DNA from 2 places in the Ezakiella sp. genome. Region 2 is predicted to be linked to the other one. Evidence: riboswitches for the same ligand, from Rfam matches in the RefSeq annotation. Region 2 holds a riboswitch; the other holds the start of a gene.
The links. A riboswitch is a leader RNA that binds a small molecule or an ion and turns the genes downstream of it on or off. The one in region 2 is predicted to bind cobalamin.

Region 1 (10,749 bases), on a different contig from region 2:
GTTTTGAAAAATTTCGAGATTGATTTCATGAATACCACTCCTTTTGTGAATTGTACATTTCGAAATAGTCGCCTTTAAGCGCCATCATTTCATCATGTGTGCCGTGTTCAAAAACTTTTCCCGCTTTGAACAGGAATATTTCATCACTCAAAGATGTCGAGCCGAGTCTATGCGATATGAAAATTACGGTTCTGCCCTTTGTCAGTTTTCCCATTTTTTCATAGAGTTTCGACTCTGTTTTAGGGTCCATCGCCGCTGTCGGTTCGTCCAAAATTACAACCGGCGAATCCGAAACAATCGCACGCGCGAGAGCAATTCTTTGGCGTTGACCGCCCGAAAGGTCGAGTCCTCTGTCGTCGAGCTTTCCGATTTCCGTCTCGATTCCCTCCGGCATTTTATTGACCATTTCTCTCAAATCGAGGTCGTCAATCACTTCCTCCACTTTTGCCTCTCTGTCCGCATAACCCATTGCAATATTGTTTTTTATAGTCGTTCCGAAAATTACATAGTCCTGAAATATTGCGGAGAAAATGGAGCGACGAACGTTTAGAGGCATCGTCCTTGCATCGACACCGTTTATTAAAATCGTACCTTCATATTGGTCGTAAAGACCGAGCATGAGTTTTATGACAGTCGACTTTCCGCTTCCGTTTTCACCTACGAGCGAGTAGTGGCGTCCCTTTTCGATTTTAAAAGTCATTGATTTAAGTATTTCTCTATCCGTTCCCGGATATGTGAAGCGCACATTTTTAAATTCGAGCGATTCGAACTCCGGAACATTTTCCGGTCTTATGAGCCCCGATTCTTCTTCGTCGAAATCCATGAATGTGAAGAAATCTTTGAAGAAAAGGCTGGTGCTTGTGAATGCGTCCATTGCATTCGGAATTGTCCATCCGACTTGGTTTATGAGTGTGCTTACAAGTGCGATGACAGAGGTGTAAATACCGAAAGTCATTGCGCCCGCTTTTACCGGTTTAAGAAGTACAAGTGCCACAACGAGCACGATGAGCGAGAAAATCGACGAGAAAGTCTTGCTTCGTTTGAACCATTTTTTCATAACTTTAAACTTTGCATTCGTGACTTCGCGATAAGTTTTATAGTCGATTTCGTTGTAGTGGTCCGAATAGTCGAAAAGATATCTCTCTTTTGACGAATCTTTTCCAAGTAAAACTTCATCGAGCATTTCGACATATCTATATTTTTCATTGAGAGCTTTGTCTTCTTCGTATGTTTCCTTTGCGCCTTTCTTTGCGAGCCAGATGAGCGGATAGATTACAACAATCACTACCGGCACAACCCACCAAACATAAACCGTGATTGTTATGAGTGCGGAGATTGCCGAGATTGAAACTATTCCCAAATGGTTCATCGCTTGAAGCGCGGTTTTAAATTGATCCAATGTTTTCTTTTCGACCTGTTTTATTAAGTCGAGCGACGCTTTGTCTTCGAGGCGCCAATATGCGAGCCTTGAATGTTTTTCGACAATCATTTCGTTCAAATTGCCGTCGACATTTACCATGACGACCGACATGAGCCATTCGATTATAGGTTTCGAGATGAATTTGAAAGTTGCAAGAGCGCAAAGAATTATCGCCTTGTCTATCACCGCCGAAACTTCTCCCGCTCCTTTAACAGCGCTTATTGCCGCGTCGACGACATATCCCGTTACAATTGCAATTGCAGTCGGCGCCAAGCCGGAAAGTGCTATCATCAGGAGATAACATACAAGAGCGACGGGTGCGGCTTTAAAAATCTCTTTGTATGCGCGCCTTATCGCTTTGTCCCCTAGTTTTTTGCCATTTTGTTCCATAATTTTTCCCTTTCTTGCGAGTAAATTTTAAGTAGTTTTCGACGAAATTAAGTACTGTTTCCCGTCAATGTGAATTTAATTCGAATATATTCAAAGTTTTTCGGATCCTTTTTCGGTTTAGTTGAAAACCATATTCTGAATTTATTTTTATTATATCACTATTTTAAAATTTATGCAAGTGTTTTTTCTATATTTTTATTTTTTTCTTTTATTTTTTTATATTTTTATATTTGCAACTTTATAATTATTAATATTCAATAAAAAAATCCCGAAAATAAATTCGAGATTTTTAAAATTCTATAAATTTAATGCATTTTCTTGAAACTCATCGATGTTCGCACCCTTTATAAGTTCCAAAACGCGTGCCATCGGAATTGCATAGCCCATGCCTTCAATGCTTGAAGATGCAATCTTTGCGGTGTTTATGCCGACGAGTTCGCCCTTCATATTAAGAAGTGCGCCGCCGCTGTTGCCCGGATTTATGGCTGCATCCGTTTGAATATATGTCTTTGTGTCGAGGCTTTCTTTCGGCGCAAAATTTCTGTTCACAGCGCTGACGACACCGGTTGTAACGGATTGACCGTATCCCAAAGCGTTGCCGATTGCAACGACACTTTCTCCGATTTCCAGCGAATTCGAATCGCCGATTTTTATAGGTTTTATTTCCGACAAAGTCGACTCGCTCAAATCCTTTATTCGAACGCGAATAATTGCGATGTCGTTGTTTTCATCGTACTTCACAACTTCGGCTTTATATGTCTTGTCATCCGAGAACGTTACCGACAAATCTCTCGCACCGTCAATGACGTGGTGATTCGTGATCATATAAAGATAATCTTTCGTCTTTTCAAGAATCACTCCCGAACCGCTCATCTTCACTTCTCTCTCAACCCCGCCACCTTGGAAAAAGCTGAAAAAGTCCGGCACTTGTTGAACGGCGACATTCGTTATTGAAACAATCGACTTCAAAGCTTCCTTTGACATCGCCGAGACGTCTCTAACCACCGGCTCCTTGTTTGCAACAGTCATAAAATTTTGTGTTTCCACAGCCGTCGGTGCCTTTTTGTCGAAGAAAAGCATCTTCGTTCCATAAAACGAGCCGCTTGCAAAACTCCCAAGCATAACCGCTGCAACCGCCGACACAAAAAACTTTTTTATAGGCGAAGATTTTTTCGGTTTCTCCGTCCTTTCTTCCGGCTCATACATATATCCGTTCATTGTTTCATATTCCAAAAACTCACGTCTGTTATCCTTTTCATTAAAGTCCATTTTGATTCCTCCCTTAACTTTATATCTAAATTATATCGAGAGAAACCTAATCAAAACTTAAAATCCAACTTAATTATACTTAAAATTTATTTTATCGGAAGTTTTATTTGAATTTTCAAAGACTTTTCATCATCAGTCGTCGCACATATCTCGCCGCCGTGCGAATTTACAATTGCCCTTGCAATCGAAAGCCCGAGACCGTATCCGCCGGTCTTGCTGCTTCTCGATGCATCGGTTCTATAAAATCTTTCGAAGAGATATTTTGTGTTTTCACGTGAAATATATTCGGTGCTGTTTGCAACTTCAATAATCACCTGTGTACGCGTTTTCTCACATCTCACATCTATGTTTCCGCCGGCGCTTGAATATTTAAAAGCGTTGTCCAAAATGACCGACAAAAGTTTTTCAATCATTTTCTTGTCGCCGCAGAAATTAATGTCCGGAAGAATTTCAACTTTCAAAATTTTCTCCTCAAGAATCGCACGCGCTTTGTAGGACTCCGTCATTTCAGAAACGAGTTCCGAAATGTTAAACTCGCTCATATTCAAACTGTCCGCACCCTCGTCCATTCGCGCAAGCATTGTGAGGCTGCTGCTTAGTTCGGTGAGCCTTGTCGTTTGCGTTTTTATGTCAGACAACCACTCGTTTTCCCCGAGGTCCATCTGAAGTACTTCCGCATCCGCATTTATGATTGCGAGCGGCGTTTTTATTTCGTGCCCCGCATCGGTGATGAAACGTTTTTGCTTTTCATAGCTTTCCAAAACCGGCTTTGTTATGCGTTTTGACGTGAGCACAATAAGCACATAGACGATTATGAGCCCGACAATCGAAATCAAAATTCCGATTGAAACAAAAGACCTGAAATTTTCGAGCACGCGCCCCATATCGAGAAAAATAATTCGCACGCCCGACTCTTCCGCAACTGCTCTGTATCTGTAGTCCCCTTGGTAGCCGTGACTCTTCCCGCTCTTTAAAACATCAATCGCATACTTCACCGCTTCCTTTGTATTTACTGCGGCAATCTTTCCGGTGTCCACCGAAATTACAATCTCCCTTTCGCCGACCAGCACCGAAAAAAATCTCGACTCGTACGGAAGCTCTATCGATTCGTTTGGGTTTAGTCCATACTCTTCCATATAACTTCCGCTCGGAAATCTGCCGTTGTTGTCCGCCAAAATGTCGAGTGTTTCGTCCGCACGCCTAACAATTCTCTTGTAGCTTATAAATGAAACGATTGACATGATGACCGCAAGAACTATGAACAGCGACAGCATCGAGGCAACTATAAATCTTTTCCTTAATTTCTTAATCATTTCTTTCCTCAAGCGTATATCCGGCGTTTCTCGTTGCCTTTATTTCCACATTCGAATCGAGCGATGCCAGCTTTTTTCGAAGATTTGAAATATAAACCCAAACCACATTTATCTCCGCCTCGCTGTCGAAACCCCAAATCTTTTCCATAAGCCTTTCCGTCGAAATGAGCTTATTTTTGTTTTGCATCAAAAGTTCCAAAATTTGAAACTCCTTGCTTTGAAGGCGAGTTTCGCCGGAGTCGGTCTTTAAAATAAATGTATCGCGCATAAGAATCGTGTTTCCCATCTTTAAAATCGAATCGCCCTCGTTGTTTTCCTTGGACCTCGTTATTGCACGGATTCTCGCCAAAAGCTCGCGACTGTTAAACGGCTTTGTGAGATAATCGTTCGCCCCCGAATCGAGACCCAAAACCTTGTCGTCGACCTCCGACTTCGCCGTCAAAATAATAACGGGAAGCATATTGCCTTCCTTTCGCATAGTCTTTAAAACAGTGATACCGTCGACTTTCGGCATCATCAAATCCAAAATCAAACAATCATAATTGTCCGCAGACAAAAAAGAGAGTGCCTCCTCCCCGTCATAAACCTGGTCCACGGAATAATTGTTTCTCTCCAAAATAACTTTAAGCGCCTTTGAAAGAGAAACTTCATCCTCAGCAAGTAAAATTCGCATATAAACACCCCCAATAATATTATAAATATAAAAACTTAATTTAACCTAAATGATTTATACCCCAAAAATAAAAAAATCCGGCAAGAGGTCACAACTGACATCCTGCCGGTAAATTTTCATATTTATTTTCTCACGCCGTTCGCATCGAAAACTTTTTTAAGCTTCGCCGAAACCGCAACTGTTGCTCCAATCATAAATAAACATTGAACAATTTCTATCACACCTACAACTTTTCCAATCGTATCGATGTCGTAACCGTTCATAATCGCGAGCGTCGCATTTGAAAGCGGAAGAAGAACGAGTCCCAAAGTCTTCCAATACTTGCCGTTGAGATTTTGTGAAAAATCCCACGTCTCCTGGCTCTTCATCGAAAATTTCGTCCTGAACCCGAAAGCCCAATTCGGCTCTTTCGGCGGATTTTTTAGAAACATATTTCCGAAAATAATCATAACAATCGGAACAAAACTCACTACAATAACCATCAACAAATTGAATCCCATAAAACTCCCTCCTTGGTTTATATATACCCTTTTTGTTTGGATTTAAATAAAAAAGCGAATGCCCCGCATCCGCTTTTTATATTTTTAGAGTGTCCACTTATATCTCATCTTTTATTCCATATTTTTCCATAAGTTTTTTTATTCTGAAGCCGCCGGGTATATCAAGTCCGGCGTCCATGATGATTTGTTTATTTTCATAAACTGTGTCCCTGTCTCCTTCAAGGACGATTTCTCCGTTTTTTATGATATAGATGTAGTCGGAGACTCCGTATATGAAGTCCATGTCGTGGCTCGAGACAACTATGCCGCACGTTTTTTTGAGGTCGGAGAGTATTTCTTTCATTTGGCGGGTGAGACGCGGGTCGAGTCCTGCCGTCGGTTCGTCCATAAAGAGGTATTTCGGCTCGAGAAGCATTGCTCCGGCGATTGTGACTCTTTTTTTCTCGCCGTACGAAAGGTTTTGAACGAATCTGTCCGCAAGATATTCCATATTTATGGTTTTCATTATGTTCTCCACTCTTTGCTCCGCCTCTTCTTCCGGCACTTTGAGGTTTCTTAGTGGAAACATGAGGTCGTCGCGGACGGTCGAGTAGAAGATTTGTCTGTCCGGGTCTTGCATGACCATGGTCACGTCCCGTCTCAGTTTTCTTTTGCCGCTCTTTGAGTATTCCGCCTTTTCTCCGTCAATCACGACTTCTCCCGACTCAAATTTTAATAATCCCAAGACGGAGTTGAAGAGTGTGGATTTGCCGGAGCCGTTTTGTCCTATAAGACCGATGACTTCACCTTTTTCCACTTTAATATTTATACTTTTCAGTATTGTTTTTTCATCAATTTTTGTAATTAAATTTTTTACTTCAAGCATTTTTTCTCCTAAAAATAAAAGTTTCCGTCAAAGAGTTTAAGGTCGAGTGCGTTTTTAAAGTCGTTGTAGCTTCTCATAACTCTGAAGAAAAGCATTTTTGCGATTTCAGAAACCGATCTTAGCCATGTTTTTGGAGTTTCAAAACCGTGTTTCAGCTCGCCTGCCGAGTGCATCGCTTCAAGTTCAATCGAGAATATTTGGATGAATCTGTACATCAGTATCATTTGCTCGATAAATTCTTGCGGAGCGTGCATTTTTTTCAATACTTGTGCAAGTTGTGTGATCGGCGTTGTGACACTTATAAAAAATGTTGCGCTGATTGCGGCAAGACTCCTCGAGAATATGAGTTTTGCTTCGTCTATCATACTTTTTTGAAATCCCGCATAGACGTTTCCGATTTTTATATAGTGCGTGTAGTTTTCGGTATCATAGCCGAACCCGATTAAGACTGAGATTATTCCGAGCACAATAAAAGCCATCGGAACTTTGTATAGTTTTATAAATTTTTTTAGATTTATTTTTGCAACAAAGTGGATGACAATGAACGTTAGAACGACTACCCCGAGGTGAAACTCCCACCTATCGATAAAAAAGGCAAGTACAAGGAAGAATATTCCAAGTCCTGCCTTTAAAACGGGATTTGTTTTTGTCAGTCTGTTATTTGTTGCAAGACTGTCAATTGTATTCATTATTTTCTAGCCGGTTCTTTAACAGATTTTTTTCCTTTGTAGTATCCGAAAAAGTATCCGATTACTATTGCTCCGATTGCAGCTTGTAGTGCAAATAGAAGCGATTCGATTTCACCGGACTTCGGCTCAAAGATTGAGTCAAACCACGGTTCGTAATCCGGATTGTTTTCTTCAATAACGTCGCCTGCAGCATCATCAGCTCCGCCGTATTCACCTTCGATAAATACAAGTGGGATGATGACAAGCGCTATTGCAAGGACTATTAATAACCATTTACTTGATTGTTTCATTTAATAGACCTCCTTCAACATTTTTAACACCGTTGTAAACAAGAACGGTCAAGATTCCTTCCATGATTGCGATTGGAACTTGTGTGAGCATGAATACGCCCATGTATTTTCCGATTGAAACCATTAACGAATCGCCCGGGAACGCGATTCCGAGTTGAATCGATGTAATTAGATATGTGAATAAATCACCGATTGTTGCTGCGATAAATACTGCAACATATTCGTTCACTTTAGCTTTTCTGAGACCTTTCCAAAGTGCCCATGCACAGAGCGGTCCGCAAATTGCCATTGAAAATGCATTTGCTCCGAGTGTTGTGAGTCCACCGTGTGCAAGAAGTGTTGCTTGGAAAATAAGTGTGATTGTTCCCAAGATAAACATCGGGAGCGGTCCGAAAAGGATTGTTCCGAGGCCGACACCTGTCGGGTGTGTGCAGGAACCTGTCATTGCCGGCAATTTGAGACTCGATAGTAAAAATACGAATGCTCCTGACAATGCCAAAAGTAGTTTTCTTTCCGGTTGTTCACGTGTAACTTTGATTAGACTTCTCATACCGACAACGATGAAAGGTGCCGCAATAATAAACCATATAAGAGCTTGTGTTTTAGGCAAAAAACCTTCAGCAATGTGCATGGCATAAGAGGTCGAGGCTTGCATGAGTCCCATAAAGAGTACGAGACTAAACAGCCATCTTCTTTGTTTCTTGTTCATAATTCCTCCTTGAACTTGTAAAATCACAATTTGTCGCAAATATGTTATCTAAATTGACGATATTATTAGAAGGAACAACGCCACAAATTGTGATTTAGTTGTAAGGATAAGAAAAGTAGGCATAAAAAAACCGCGAATATTCGCGGGTCCTCTAAAAGTCATACCTTCCTAACCCGAAAATATTTTGAGATGTTTCAAGTATCCTGACTCATAAGCTTTAAGTTCGGTCGCCTTCCCGTTAAGTGGCATGTGACCCAACCTTACTTAAATACAGTAGAGGTAGCTGTTCCGGATTCTAACCGGATTCCTTGTGCGTATTCGCCAAACATCTTTCACCTATATAATATTACAAAAATATTAAATTGTCAACCCGGAAATTAAAAAAACGCTCAAAAAATGAGCGAATTTTCTATTTGTTTTCTATTATTTTTTTCATACTGACGTAGTCGCCGATGCCGAACTCGTGTTCGTCGCCCGACTGCATGTCCTTCAGTTTTATTTTTCCGTTTTTCACTTCGTCTTCACCGATTACAATTACAAATGGAATATTTTCCTTGTTTGCATAGTTCATCGATTTTTTTACACGGCGATCCATCTTTTCGATTTCAACTTTGAGTCCTTCGTTTCTTAGACCGCTTGCGAGTTTGAAGCTGTCCACACCCGTGCCGATTGGAATTATAAATAAATCCACACATGAATTTACTTCGCCTTCGTGCATTTTATTTAAAATTTCGTAGATTACGTCGAGTCCGAAGCTCATGCCGATTGCCGGATATTCTTCGCCCGTTCCCACAAATTCCGTTATGATGTGGTCATATCTTCCGCCGCCGCCCAAACTTACGTTGAAGTCGTGGCCTTTAACATTTCTCTCTTTGAGGAAAATTTCCCACACAGTTCCCGTGTAGATGTCGATGCCGCGCGCAAGATAAGGACTGAAGACCATGTCTTCATTTGCGGCTGTGTTTTTTGTATAAAGCACGAGTTCACCGAGTTCATCGATTCCTTCTTTTAAAATTCCCTCTGCATCCTTTTCGAATTTTTCTTTTATTTCCTCAAAAGAAAGCGAAAGCACTTCCAGAAGTTCGTCGACTTTTTCGCCGTCGAAATCAATTTTCTTAAATTCCATCTTGAGCTCTTCGTTTGTGAGTTTGTCGAGTTTGTCGATGAGCATGATTGCCTTTCTCGTGGTGTTCTCGTCGAGCTCTCCGAAAATCTTTTTTATAAGTCCCGTCAAAAGTTTTCTGTTGTTGTATCTTATTTCAATGTCGAGTCCAAGATTTTTAAATCCGTCATGCGTAAGATTCATAAATTCCGCATCTTGCATGATTGACTTGACACCAACGATGTCGACATCGCATTGCGTAAATTCACGATTTCGTCCGAGTTTTACCGGACCGTCTCTAAACACTTTTCCGATTTCATATCTTTTAAACGGCATGACAATAGAGCCGTTCGTCGCAATGAGTTTCGAAAAACAGATTGTGAGGTCATATCTAAGACCGAGCGCCCTTTCGCCTTGGTCGGACAATTTATATGTTTCGTTTAAGATGTCCGCGTCCGCCGAATACTTCGACGCAAGCAAATCATACATACACAAAATCGGAGTTTCAACAGGTGAAAATCCGTAAATCTTAAATACATCCGTAAGTTTTCTTTTTATTTCTTCTCTCAAAGTTTGTTCTGCGGGCAAATATTCATATGTCCCCTTAAGAGTTTCAAAATCCTTGTTCATAATTCTCCTTATCTATAACATGCCGAATCCCGTTACCAAAATACCGAGACAAGCTGTGCAGGCGATAAAAATTATGCTGCACAAAACTATTCCTATAATTGAGGTTATAAGCCCCGCTCTTCCAATTGAGTTTCCCGGTTCATAATCGAGTGATTTTTTTGCGACTATAATTCCGACAACTCCGACAGGAATGCCGAGAAGTGTGAGCATTGAACCCGAAATGGAGCAAATTATTGAAGAAATTCCTAATATAAGGGATAAAATCCCGTTGTTATTGTTTTCCATAAAACCCCTCCTTTTCTTTATTATACACGAAAATCGTTTGAAATAAAAGTGTCGTTTTGTTTTTAAGTCTCCCGCACAAAAATTTGTACAAAAAAACCGGAATTTCTTCCGGTCAATTTTATTCAACTATAAATGTTCCCGTTTTGCCGTTCATGCCTTCGACAAGTTTGTCCAAACTTGTGATTAGGGTCTTTCTGCCTTTTCCGCTCTTAACGAAGTCCATTGCGGCTTCGATTTTCGGAAGCATTGAGCCTTCAGGGAATTGTCCTTCGGCGATATATTTTTCGCATTCTGCGAGTGTCATTTGTGACAAATCTTGTTGGTTCGGTTTGTTGAAGTTTATGGAAACTTTTTCAACGCCCGTCAAAATTACAAGGCTGTCGCAATCCGTGTCGCTTGCAAGAAGAACTGAAGTTCTGTCCTTGTCGATAACAGCGTCGATTGATTTTAATCCTTCTTCGGTTCTTATTGTCGGAATTCCTCCTCCGCCGCCTGCAATCAAAATTGTGCCGGCGTTTGAAAGAGTTTTGCAAATGTCCTTTTCCACAATTTCAATTGGAATCGGGCTTGCAACAACTTCTCTATATCCACGTCCTGAATCTTCAATCATTGTC
Region 2 (10,749 bases):
TCGCAACGAAAACATTTTCTCCGCCGTTTTTCTTGAAACACTCGTCGCAGTAGTCGTAGACGTCGTCCACTTCGTGGCTCGTGCCGTGTCCCATCCAAACCGTGCACTCGTCTTCTTCGAAAATTGCCTTTTTTGTAAATTCATCGATTGCAGACTTGTCCGCAAATAGCGGTTTTGAAACGCGAAGCCCCGGATAAAACTCCTTAAGTGAAAGAATTTTTTCGTACTCGTGTCCCGCCAAAAGATGTGTGCTGAAAACTATCGGCTCGTCGATGCCGAGGCTTTTGAAATAATCAAGTGCTTCCCTCTCGTTTTTCACGTCCATAATTCCTCTATCTTTCAGCCTTTTCTTTATTATGCGCGACGTATACGCCATCTCGACTTCATATTCATTTCCATATTTATTTTTTACATAATCATAAATCGGCTTTATGCACGCATCATATGTGTCCATGTGTGTCGTACCGAAAAAACAAACTGTAATCCCCTTCATATTTCCTCCTTAAAGCGCTCTGTAGAGCGGTGAATATAATAATATTGACATCGTGACAACCAAAAGAGCGGTTGCAACATACATCACTCTGTTTGCCACAAAAATATCGTCTTTATCAATCTCTCTCAAATCATTTCCGATAAAAGCCTTGTCCGACAAAACGCCTTTGTATGTCGAAGGTCCCAAAAGTTTAACTCCCAAAAGCCCAGCCATCGCCGACTCCGGAAAACCCGCATTAAGACTTGCGTGTTTTTTTGAATCCCTAATTGTTACCTCAACTCCATTTTGAATGTTCAAATCCAAAACTGCCCCCGCCAAAATAAAGAAAATTGCCGTGAGTCTTGCCGGGATAAAGTTTATAACATCGTCTGTGAGTGCTGCCGTTTTTCCAAAATAAAAATACTTGCTGTCGTCGTATCCGATCATCGAATCCATCGTGTTTGCCATCTTCATCATGACCGCCCCTGCAGGTCCGAACAAAAATGCAAATATAATCGGGCTGAAAACTCCGTCGCTCGCATTTTCGGCAACCGTTTCCACAGTCGCCATCACAACTTGCTTTTCCGTAAGATTTTCAGTGTCGCGACCCACAATCATCGAGAGCTCGTGCCTTGCATCGACAATTGAAACCTCGAGCTTTTCTCGTACTTTTCTTGCGCACTTCGAAAGTTCTTTAAGAGAAATGCACGAATAAACCACATAAATTTGAAAAAGTGTTCTGAAAATTCCCGCAGGAATAATTTTTATAATAAAATATGTGACGAGATACGAAAAAACGAGATTAAAAACGACAATCGCACTCCCTGCGACAAATTTTTCGTAGTCACTCTTATCTTCCTTTAAAAACTTTTTCTCTTCAAAGGAAATCAGCTTTCCCATAAGCCTTATCGGGTGAAACGGATAAACCGGATCGCCGATCAAAAGGTCTATTAAAAGCGCCGCCAAAACAATTTTAATCATAACCCCGCAATCTCCTCAACAAATTTCATATCCATATTTTCTGCAATCGCATTCATAAGCTTATCAAATTCAATTTCTAATTCTTCCCTGGTAACTCCGCCGTGATTTGCAGGCTTGTCGTAGTCGACGAGCGAATCTTCGTCCGGGATATTCAGCTTCACATATGGAATCGTTCCGATGACAGGAATTCCCGTAAGCTTTTCGATTTCTTCGATGCCCGAATCGAGAAGAGTTTTGTCGCCTCTGAATTTATTTATGACAAGTCCCTTGATTCGATTTCTCTCGTTCTCGCTTAAAAGCATGACCGTTCCGTAAAGAGATGCAAAAACTCCGCCGCGGTCGATATCCGCAACAAGAATCACGGGCAAATCCACAAGTTCCGCCAAACCCATATTCACAATATCGTTCTCTCTCAAATTTATTTCCGCAGGACTTCCCGCACCTTCAACCACAACGATATCGTTTTCCGACTCAATCTCCGAAAAAGTTTTTTCAATTATCGGAAGGAGTTCTTTTTTATACTCAAAATACTCCCTCGCCTTCATATCCTTGAACTCTTCTCCGAAAAGCACAACCGTGCTTCCGACGTCGGTCTTTGGAATAAGTAACACCGGATTCATCTTGACATCGGGTTTTCTGTTGCACGCAAAAGCTTGTTGGACCTGTGCGGTTGCAATTTTGTGACCGTCTTCATCAACGAAAGCATTTCTACTCATATTTTGCGACTTGAAAGGAAAAACCTTCAGACCTTTTTTATAAAAATATCTGCATAAACCGGTGCACAACAGCGACTTACCTGCCGAAGAAGTTGCGCCTTGAACCATAATTTTCGCCAAAATAAACCTCCAACTTAAAAATGGGCAAGTTAATCAAGATTCGAATTAAAATCTTAAAAACTTACCCATACATCCTCCAAAAATTTATTTTAAAGGAACAACATAAAACAGCATACTTCCCAATCCCAAAAGTACAACTGAAGGTATCCTGACTCGCCATCAAAACATATACCGCCTTCCCGTTAAGTGGCATGTGGTATATAATCCGGCATACAGTAGAGGTTGCTGTTCGGTTTTAACCGTATTCCCTTAATCTATCTACATAAAATTATACCATTAAACGTATAATTTTTCAAATTTATAGTCGCTCAAAAACATAAATTTCCGGTAATTATTAAATTTTATTCTATAAAAATCAAGAACATAAAATTGTATTTTAAAATCCCTCAAAAATTATTTTTTTAAATTTTAAAAACACAAACTACTCCCCGCTCTCGTTCAAAAAATCTTCAAGTTGTTTTTTTCTATGTCTCAGCTCATGATTTTCTCGAAACATTTTCTCGTTACTTTTTCTCATCCTGAACTCCGAAATCATTCGAATCGCATACATCAATAGACTATAAAGCAAACATTTTATCGCCGCTCCGAAAAGATAAACGCCCTTGTATGTGTTTGCATCTCTATTTACAATGAGCGCGTTCATTTCAAATAGTCGCATGACTGTGTCGATGCCCATAAATGCCTGACAAATTCCAAGCACTATCATGGCGAGGAAAAATATTTTCGGTGCATAAACTTTCTCCGAAGTCATAAATGTAATCGCGTCGTAAACGCCCATGCTACTGTAGAACATAAATAGTACGCCGTTTACAAACACAAATATGCTCATTAAATCGATATATTTTTCAACTTCTGCGGTTCTGTAGTTGAGATGAAGACTGTGCAAAGCTTTTGTGTCGATGATTGCGATGTCGATTGCAATTAGCGCACCGAAAATCAGAGCAAAAAGAAGTCGCCCCTTCAATGTGTTGTATCCGAAAAAGTTGCCCTTTGAATATTTTTTCATAAAACCTCCGCATTCATTTTTATTGATTAAAAACGTATTTATATTCATTCTACCATATTTTATGATTTTTTCAAAAGTTATTTATAGAATTAAAAATCTCCCGATCCACTAAATTTCATAAATTGCATCGAAAAGTTTTCTCATGTTCTCATCCAAATTGTGGCTCACCATAATAATTGTGAGGTTCTCACTTTTAAGTAAATTTTCTTCAATCGCCGCTCTGTTTTCCCGGTCGAGTGCGCTTGTGCCCTCGTCAATCAAAATCGTGTCTTTGCCGTTTATCAAACTTCTTGCAATTGCGATTCTTTGTTTTTCGCCTCCGGAAATATTCGCGCCGTTCTCTCCGACAATCGTGTCGATGCCGTCTTTAAAGTTTTCGATGTCCTTTTGAAGCGAGCTTTTAAAAAGTGCGTCACTTATAGCCGTACCCGAAAAGTCCCCGCCTAAAACAATATTCTCCTTTATCGAGGCATTAAAAAGATATACATCTTGCGAAATGTAGGACATATTTGTGTCGAGTGCTTTCTCGCGCACGCTTCCATCGTAGAGAACCTCGCCCTCGTAATCCTTTATAATCCCCATAATAATCTTTAAAATTGTCGATTTTCCGCGTCCCGACTTTCCGATAATTGCATATTTGCCGTTCTTTTTAAATTCCATATTAATGCCTTTAAGAACCTGTTTGTCATCGTAGCTGTACGAAATATTTTTGAGCGTGAGCGTTTGGTTAAACGACTCGTCGCACACTTTTTCAACATCGGTTGATTTTAGAATTTCAAAATACGGCTTCGACTGCATTATCATCATTTTTGCATTTGTGAGATTTGAAAGTCCGTTCGTGACTCCGCCTATGAGATTTGCTGCCCCTGCAAGCACCGCAACTCCGATTCGCCCGTAAAATGCAAGAACTACCACGATGACTTCCGCCAAAATTTGCATCAAAACACTCACGATTCCCATCGTGCATTCCAAAATCTCCGTCATGTAATTTTTTCTAGACTTCGCCTCTTCGCTTATTTCGCTCGCGTCCATTCCTCTTTTTAAATACCAATTCTTTGCGGATAGAATTTTTAGAATGTGCACGCCGTAAATTAAATCTTTAAATTTCTTCATCGCCTTCGCTTGCGCTTTCAAATTGTCCTCTCCGATTTTTTCGATACGCTTTTCAAAAATTTTCGGCATAAACCACATTATAAGCGTTGAAAAAACGGCGAATAAAAAGAGATAAAAGTCGAGATAGAGAAGCGCCGCAACGCTCCAAACTATCTGTGCAACTCTTCCGACCAGATTGAAAACGCTTTCCCATGCGAGAGTAGAAATTTCGTCGACATTTTTTGTTATGTAAGAAATATATTCCGCTCTTTTTTCTCCGCCGAAATTTTTTATATCTCCGTTGTAAATTGTCTCGTAAAAATCCTTTCGAAGATCATTGTTCATGGACTTTATCGCCATTGCACGAAAATAAGACTCGAGCATACAAATTAAGTAATATGCGAGCCATCCTGCAAACGAAATCGAAATCCACTTCAAAAATTGATGAATGTCGAGCCTGATTGCGCCGTCAAATGTTTTTATAGCAAAAAATTGCACAATGACCTGCATTCCCCACATCAAAATTTGTAGAAGAAAAACAATCAGAGTTTTTATTTTGTTTTGATAAAGATATCTTCTAATATTTTCCATAGTCGCCTCTATATCATCATACCAAAAAACTTCAACTCAATCAATCACCGCAAACAAAAACACCCTTGCAAAAGCAAGAGTGTTTTATCTAAATACATAACCTTATAGATTTAATGCCAAAACATTTTTAGATTTATATAGAAATATTTTTCGAAAAATATTTTTCGTCAATATATTTGTGATCAATGGTAATGACTGTTTTTGCTTCTAAATATTTCATAGTGTCATCAAAAATTTTATAAAAAAGTTTTTCATCAAGCCCTGTGCTAATTTCATCAAAAATGTATAGTTCGCAATCTTTGTATAATGCTCTCGCTAACAACACTCTTGTTTTCTCTCCACCTGATAAGGTGCTGCTGTCGAACCCTATATTCTTTATTGAATACTTTTCAAGAACTTCATCCAACCTACATATTTTAATGATTTCATTCAATTTCTTATCATTAACCGTAGATTTAAATGTGATGTTTTCGATTATTGACATGTTAAATAATTTATTTTCTTGAAAAACCGCTGATAATGAAACCGTCTGATTTTCTTTCCCATCCACATATATATTACCCGAAGACGGCTTATACATATTAGTGATTAATTTTGCAATACTTGACTTGCCTGAACCTGTTCTTCCATTTATTTTTAATTTATCACCTTTATTTATGACTAAATTAAAATCTCTTAAAACGTGGTTATCTCCATAATTTAGCGAAACATCTTTAAATTCAATAGTGTTAAAATTTTCGATTAAATTTACACATTCTTTCTCTATTCTTTTAAAAGTATCATCTATCCTTTTAACAGAATTTTTGAAAGCTGCTATTTCTTTTTGATTTTCTATGATATTAAATATCGGATCGGTAATCATTGAGGCATACAATATGATTGCTATCAATGCTCCGACTGACAAGTTGCCTTGACTAACACGCATTCCTCCAATAAAAATTAAAATAGCCATAATAAGATTAAACAATAAACTTACAAGTGCTTGAGAAACATTTTTAATATTTATTATTTTTTTATCGAGCTTATTCAGCGTCTGATTCTCTTTGTAAAATTCATTTGAAAAAATCTTTTCTTTATTAAACAGTTTAATATCCCTTGCGCCCACAATAATGTCAAAAAATTTATTTATAACATTCAGCCTTTGAATTTGACTATTTGCAGATGCTATTTCTGAACTTTTTAAAATCTTTTGGATTACAATTGTTGACGCAACAGATATGGCAATCATATCAAATAACATAATATAGTCGTACTTTATTATAATTATTGACCCAATCACAAAACTTGAGATAGAAAAACCTAAATCAAAAACCAAAGGTATTAGTTTATCATCAATCGATTTTAAGTCGTCAATTATAACATTAAAAACATTGCTTCGTCCGGCTCTTTCCAGCTGTTCCATCTTTGTATTAAGAATACTTTCAACAATCTCATTTCTTATGTCACGATTTAAATTCAGTTCGAATTTTGAGCCGAAGTTTACGAGAGCTATCCTAAATATATTTACCAAAATATATACAAGTGAATAAAATATTATATATTTTATAAATTCAATGCGATTCCCTAAGGTTAAATAGTCTATCACCTTTTGAATAAATAGCATAGGAATTATACTTAAACTTCCTACAATTATCCCTGTTAAAAATAATAATAAAATTTTAGAAAAGTTCTCATTATATTTATCTCTTATCATAATTCCCCCATGAATTTATTGACATTTAGAATATTCTAATCAAATCTATAGATATTATTCTCGCTTGGTCTCAAAAACCATTTGTAAAATTTCTATATTTCTTACCAACTTTACAAATAAATCTATGACATTTTTTATTGTTATTTCTGTCGGTTTTCCCCATCGAATTCGATGGGTTTAAATTCCGGCTTTATTTCTAAACGTATCGAATGATAAACATTTATTATTTACAAGTTCTTAAAGTTTTGTTAATTACTATTTTTATCATACCAAAAAATCGAAGCGTTATCAATCACCGCAAACAAAAACACCCTTGCAAAAGCAAGAGTGTTCAATCTAAATTCTAAATTTCTCCCAATCATATTTTATCTCGACCATGGTGAGTCCTTCGGGTGGCATTGTGACACCCGCTTTCGTTCGGTCTTTCGATTCAAAAAGTTCCTCGATTTCCGTCGGCGTAATTCGCCCTTCGTTCGCTTTCAAAATTGTTCCGACCATTATTCGAACCATATTCTTCAAAAATGCCTCGCCGAAAATGTCGAATGTGAGAATGTTGTTTTCGTATTTTATAATTATATCCGTCACATTTCTCACGGACGTCGGCATCTGCGCATATGGTCCTTCAAATGCTTTGAAGTCGTGCGTCCCCACAAGAACTTTCGCCGCATCTGAAATTTTATCCATATCGATGTCGTATGAATAGAGCGAGAAAAATCTTTTCATCGTTGCGGGAAGCACTTCACCCACATAAACCGAGTATCTGTAGTGCTTCAACAGTGCAGAAAATCTCGCGCTGAAATCGTCCGTCACCTCAAAAGATTTTTCTATTCTTATGTCCCCCGGCAATATATTGTTCAGCGGATATAAAAATTTTTCCGGCGGAATTGTGGAATTTGTTTTGAAATTTGCAACCTGTGCAAGGGCGTGGACTCCTGCGTCGGTTCTTCCCGCCGCTTTCAAAACAATTTCCTCTCCCGTCACCTCCGAAAGTGCATTTTCAATCACTTCCTGGATTGCAAGTGCATTTTGCTGTTTTTGCCATCCGCTGTAATCAGTGCCGTCATAACTTATAATCAAACAAATATTTTTCATATTACTTTACAAAAGGTATGAAATTCAAAAGAATCATAAGTGCGAAATAGCTCAAAACAATCGCATACGCAACAAAGTCTCTCGACTCGTATTTGAGTTCTTTTAATTTCGTTCTGCCTTCGCCACCTCTATAAAGTCTCGCTTCCATCGCATTTGCAAGTTCGTCGGCACGTCTGAAGCTGTTGATAAAGAGCGGAATTAAAATCGGCACAAGTGCTTTCGCACGTTTGAAAAGATTGCCCTCTTCAAAGTTTGCACCTCTCGCCTTTTGCGCTTTCATGATTTTATCCGTTTCGTCCATAAGCGTCGGAATAAATCTCAAAGCGATCGTCATCATCATCGCTATTTCGTGGCTCGGCACTCCGATTTTTCTCAAAGGATTCAAAATCTTTTCGATTCCGTCTGTGAGCCTTATCGGCGAAGTTGTGAGCGTCATAATGCCCGAACCCATAACCATCAAGACCAATCTTGTCGCCATAAAAAATGCGTATCTCACACCTTCTTTTGTGGCTGTGAGAGGTCCTATTTGAAAAAGCGTTTCGCCCTTGACCATAAATATATTCAGTCCGACCGTCAAAATCAAGATAAACATAAGACTCTTTATGCCTTTAAAGAGCATTTTAAATGGAATTTTTGCAATTTTTGTCACGGCATAAAGATATAAAAATGCAAATGCATACGCCGTGAATTTCTTTACGAAAAACAGTATAAAAATATATGTGAATGTGAGAATTATTTTTGTTCGCGGGTCGAGTTTGTGAACATATGAATCGCCCGGGAAATATTGGCCGATTGTGATATCTTTCATCATTTTAAAAGCCCTCCTATTTCCTTTGCCGCATCTTCAGGCGTGAGCGCTTGGCCCAGAACTACGCCTTTTTTTCTGAGCATATTCATAAAATCGACAACATACGGAACGTCAAGTCCGATTTGTTCAAGTTCCTCTTCGCGTTTAAAAATTTTATTCGGTCTATCAAAATATTTTAGCTCGCCTTTTTCCATGACGAGAATTCTGTCCGCAATTCGCGCGATATCCTCCATCGAGTGCGTTACATAGACAATTGTGAGATTGTTTTTCTTTTGAATTGAGCGAATCTCTTCAATAATCTCGTCGCGTCCTTTCGGGTCGAGTCCCGCAGTCGGTTCGTCCAAAATAAGAGTGTTCGGTTTCATTGCGAGCACTCCCGCAATTGCAACACGTCTTTTTTGTCCGCCCGAAAGCTCAAACGGCGAGCGGTCCTTCACCCACTCATAGTCGAGTCCGACGTCTTCAATCGCATCCTTCACACGCTTATCGATTTCCTCTTCGCCGAGTCCCAAATTTTTCGGACCGTACGCAATGTCCTTTGCGCAAGTCTCCTCAAAAAGTTGATGCTCCGGATATTGGAAAACCATTCCGACCCTTTGTCTCAAACCGATGAGTCGCATATCCTTTGAAATCTTCTCACCCTCAACATGCACCTCGCCCGACGTCGGGAACAAGAGCGCGTTGAAGTGTTGAATGAGAGTCGACTTTCCGGAGCCCGTGTGTCCGATAACTCCGACAAATTCGCCCTGCTTTATGCTAAGCGTTACATCGCCGACAGCAATCTTTTCAAAAGGTGTGCCCTGACTGTAGACGTGCGACATATTTTTCAGTGCAATTTCTGCATTTGCGTCGAATTCAGAACTCTCCGAAACAACCTCATCTCTGAACTCATTGTACGAATTTTCGTCAAACTTAGCTTCGCCGCTTTCCTTTATTTTTTGAAGCACGCATTCCGCATAATCATCGAGTTCAAAACTCGTGCAGCCCGTCTTTTTGTCGCCCAAAAGATATTCCATCTCCGGAACAAACGGACTGTCGAGTCCATACTTTCTTATTTCATTCGGGTCTTTAAAAATCTCCTGCGGCGTTTCGTCCCGAACGATTTTCCCTTGCTCAAAAACAACCACACGGTCGGCGTTTATCGCCTCTTCCATGTAGTGTGTGATGAGAAGAATAGTCTTGTTTTGCTCTCTGTTGAGCCTTAAAATAGTATCCAAAACATCTTTTCTTCCGGACGGGTCGAGCATCGCCGTCGGCTCGTCAAAAAGAATAATGTCCGGATTTATTGCCAAAATTCCCGCAATTGCGACACGCTGTTTTTGTCCACCGCTCAAAAGATTCGGACTGTGGTCTTTGTAGTCGAGCATATCGACAATCTTTAGACTCTCGTCAACCCTCTTTCTTATTTCAGCCGGCGGCACTCCCAAATTTTCCGGACCGAAAGCGACATCCTCTTCAACAATAGTCGCAACAATCTGGTTGTCCGGGTTTTGAAAAACCATACCGCAATTTTTTCTTATGTCCCAAATCTTCTCCTCTTCCTTGGTGTTCATGCCGTAAACGGTCACATCACCTTCCTTAGGCATAAGCTGAGCGTTTATAAGTTTGCAAAGCGTACTTTTCCCCGAGCCGTTTGCACCCAAAACCGCAACAAACTCGCCTTTCTTTACATTCATAGAAACATCGTCAATCGCAAGCAAAGACTCGCCCGTTATATTTGAAGTATAACTGAAACTGACGTTTTTCAGCTCGATTATAGGATCATTTTCTTTTAAATCCATGTCCTGCTCCTTTTAATCTGTCGAGGCGTCTCAAAACCGCCTCCGCTTGATACTTTCCGGGATACAAAAGCTCCAAGTGCGGATACATATCCCTTATAATATAGTCTATAAGCTCATAGTGGGTACATCCCAAAATAAGTCTTGTGACTCTTCTTTCAATAAGCGGTGGAATAAGAACCTCAAGTTCCTTTCTCACACCGTCCAAATCGTCTTCTTCTATAAGCCTTGCAAGATTTCTTGAAGGCAAGGAAATCGCTCCGAGCATCCTCGAATAAATTCCCGAATTATGCGTAAATGATGTGGAAATAACTCCCAAATGTCGCAAATTTTGTCTTCGTAAAACTCGAACAGTCGGCGTTATAATATCCACAATATTTCGCCTTAAATTTCCCGTCTC

Region 1: it holds a riboswitch for cobalamin, as region 2 does, so the genes downstream of both, SPI61_RS07160 (energy-coupling factor ABC transporter permease) here and SPI61_RS05920 (cobyric acid synthase) in region 2, are expected to answer to the same signal.

The regions. Positions count from the first base shown of each region.
Region 1 is NZ_JAXFOB010000032.1:21,097-31,845, reverse strand. It holds gene SPI61_RS07205 (ABC transporter ATP-binding protein) at 1-29, opposite strand, end outside; gene SPI61_RS07200 (ABC transporter ATP-binding protein) at 26-1,810, opposite strand; gene SPI61_RS07195 (S1C family serine protease) at 2,108-3,079, opposite strand; gene SPI61_RS07190 (HAMP domain-containing sensor histidine kinase) at 3,166-4,392, opposite strand; gene SPI61_RS07185 (response regulator transcription factor) at 4,385-5,065, opposite strand; gene SPI61_RS07180 (SdpI family protein) at 5,188-5,565, opposite strand; gene SPI61_RS07175 (energy-coupling factor ABC transporter ATP-binding protein) at 5,663-6,430, opposite strand; gene cbiQ (cobalt ECF transporter T component CbiQ) at 6,439-7,119, opposite strand; gene SPI61_RS07165 (energy-coupling factor ABC transporter substrate-binding protein) at 7,119-7,409, opposite strand; gene SPI61_RS07160 (energy-coupling factor ABC transporter permease) at 7,393-8,118, opposite strand; cobalamin riboswitch at 8,294-8,479, opposite strand; gene hisS (histidine--tRNA ligase) at 8,528-9,850, opposite strand; gene SPI61_RS07150 (hypothetical protein) at 9,863-10,135, opposite strand; gene arcC (carbamate kinase) at 10,254-10,749, opposite strand, start outside.
Region 2 is NZ_JAXFOB010000028.1:58,620-69,368, forward strand. It holds gene SPI61_RS05910 (sirohydrochlorin cobaltochelatase) at 1-493, opposite strand, end outside; gene cbiB (adenosylcobinamide-phosphate synthase CbiB) at 503-1,453, opposite strand; gene SPI61_RS05920 (cobyric acid synthase) at 1,450-2,289, opposite strand; cobalamin riboswitch at 2,410-2,583, opposite strand; gene SPI61_RS05925 (hypothetical protein) at 2,711-3,295, opposite strand; gene SPI61_RS05930 (ABC transporter ATP-binding protein) at 3,404-4,978, opposite strand; gene SPI61_RS05935 (ABC transporter ATP-binding protein) at 5,112-6,671, opposite strand; gene truA (tRNA pseudouridine(38-40) synthase TruA) at 7,008-7,763, opposite strand; gene SPI61_RS05945 (energy-coupling factor transporter transmembrane component T) at 7,765-8,574, opposite strand; gene SPI61_RS05950 (energy-coupling factor transporter ATPase) at 8,571-10,352, opposite strand; gene SPI61_RS05955 (glutamate racemase) at 10,333-10,749, opposite strand, start outside.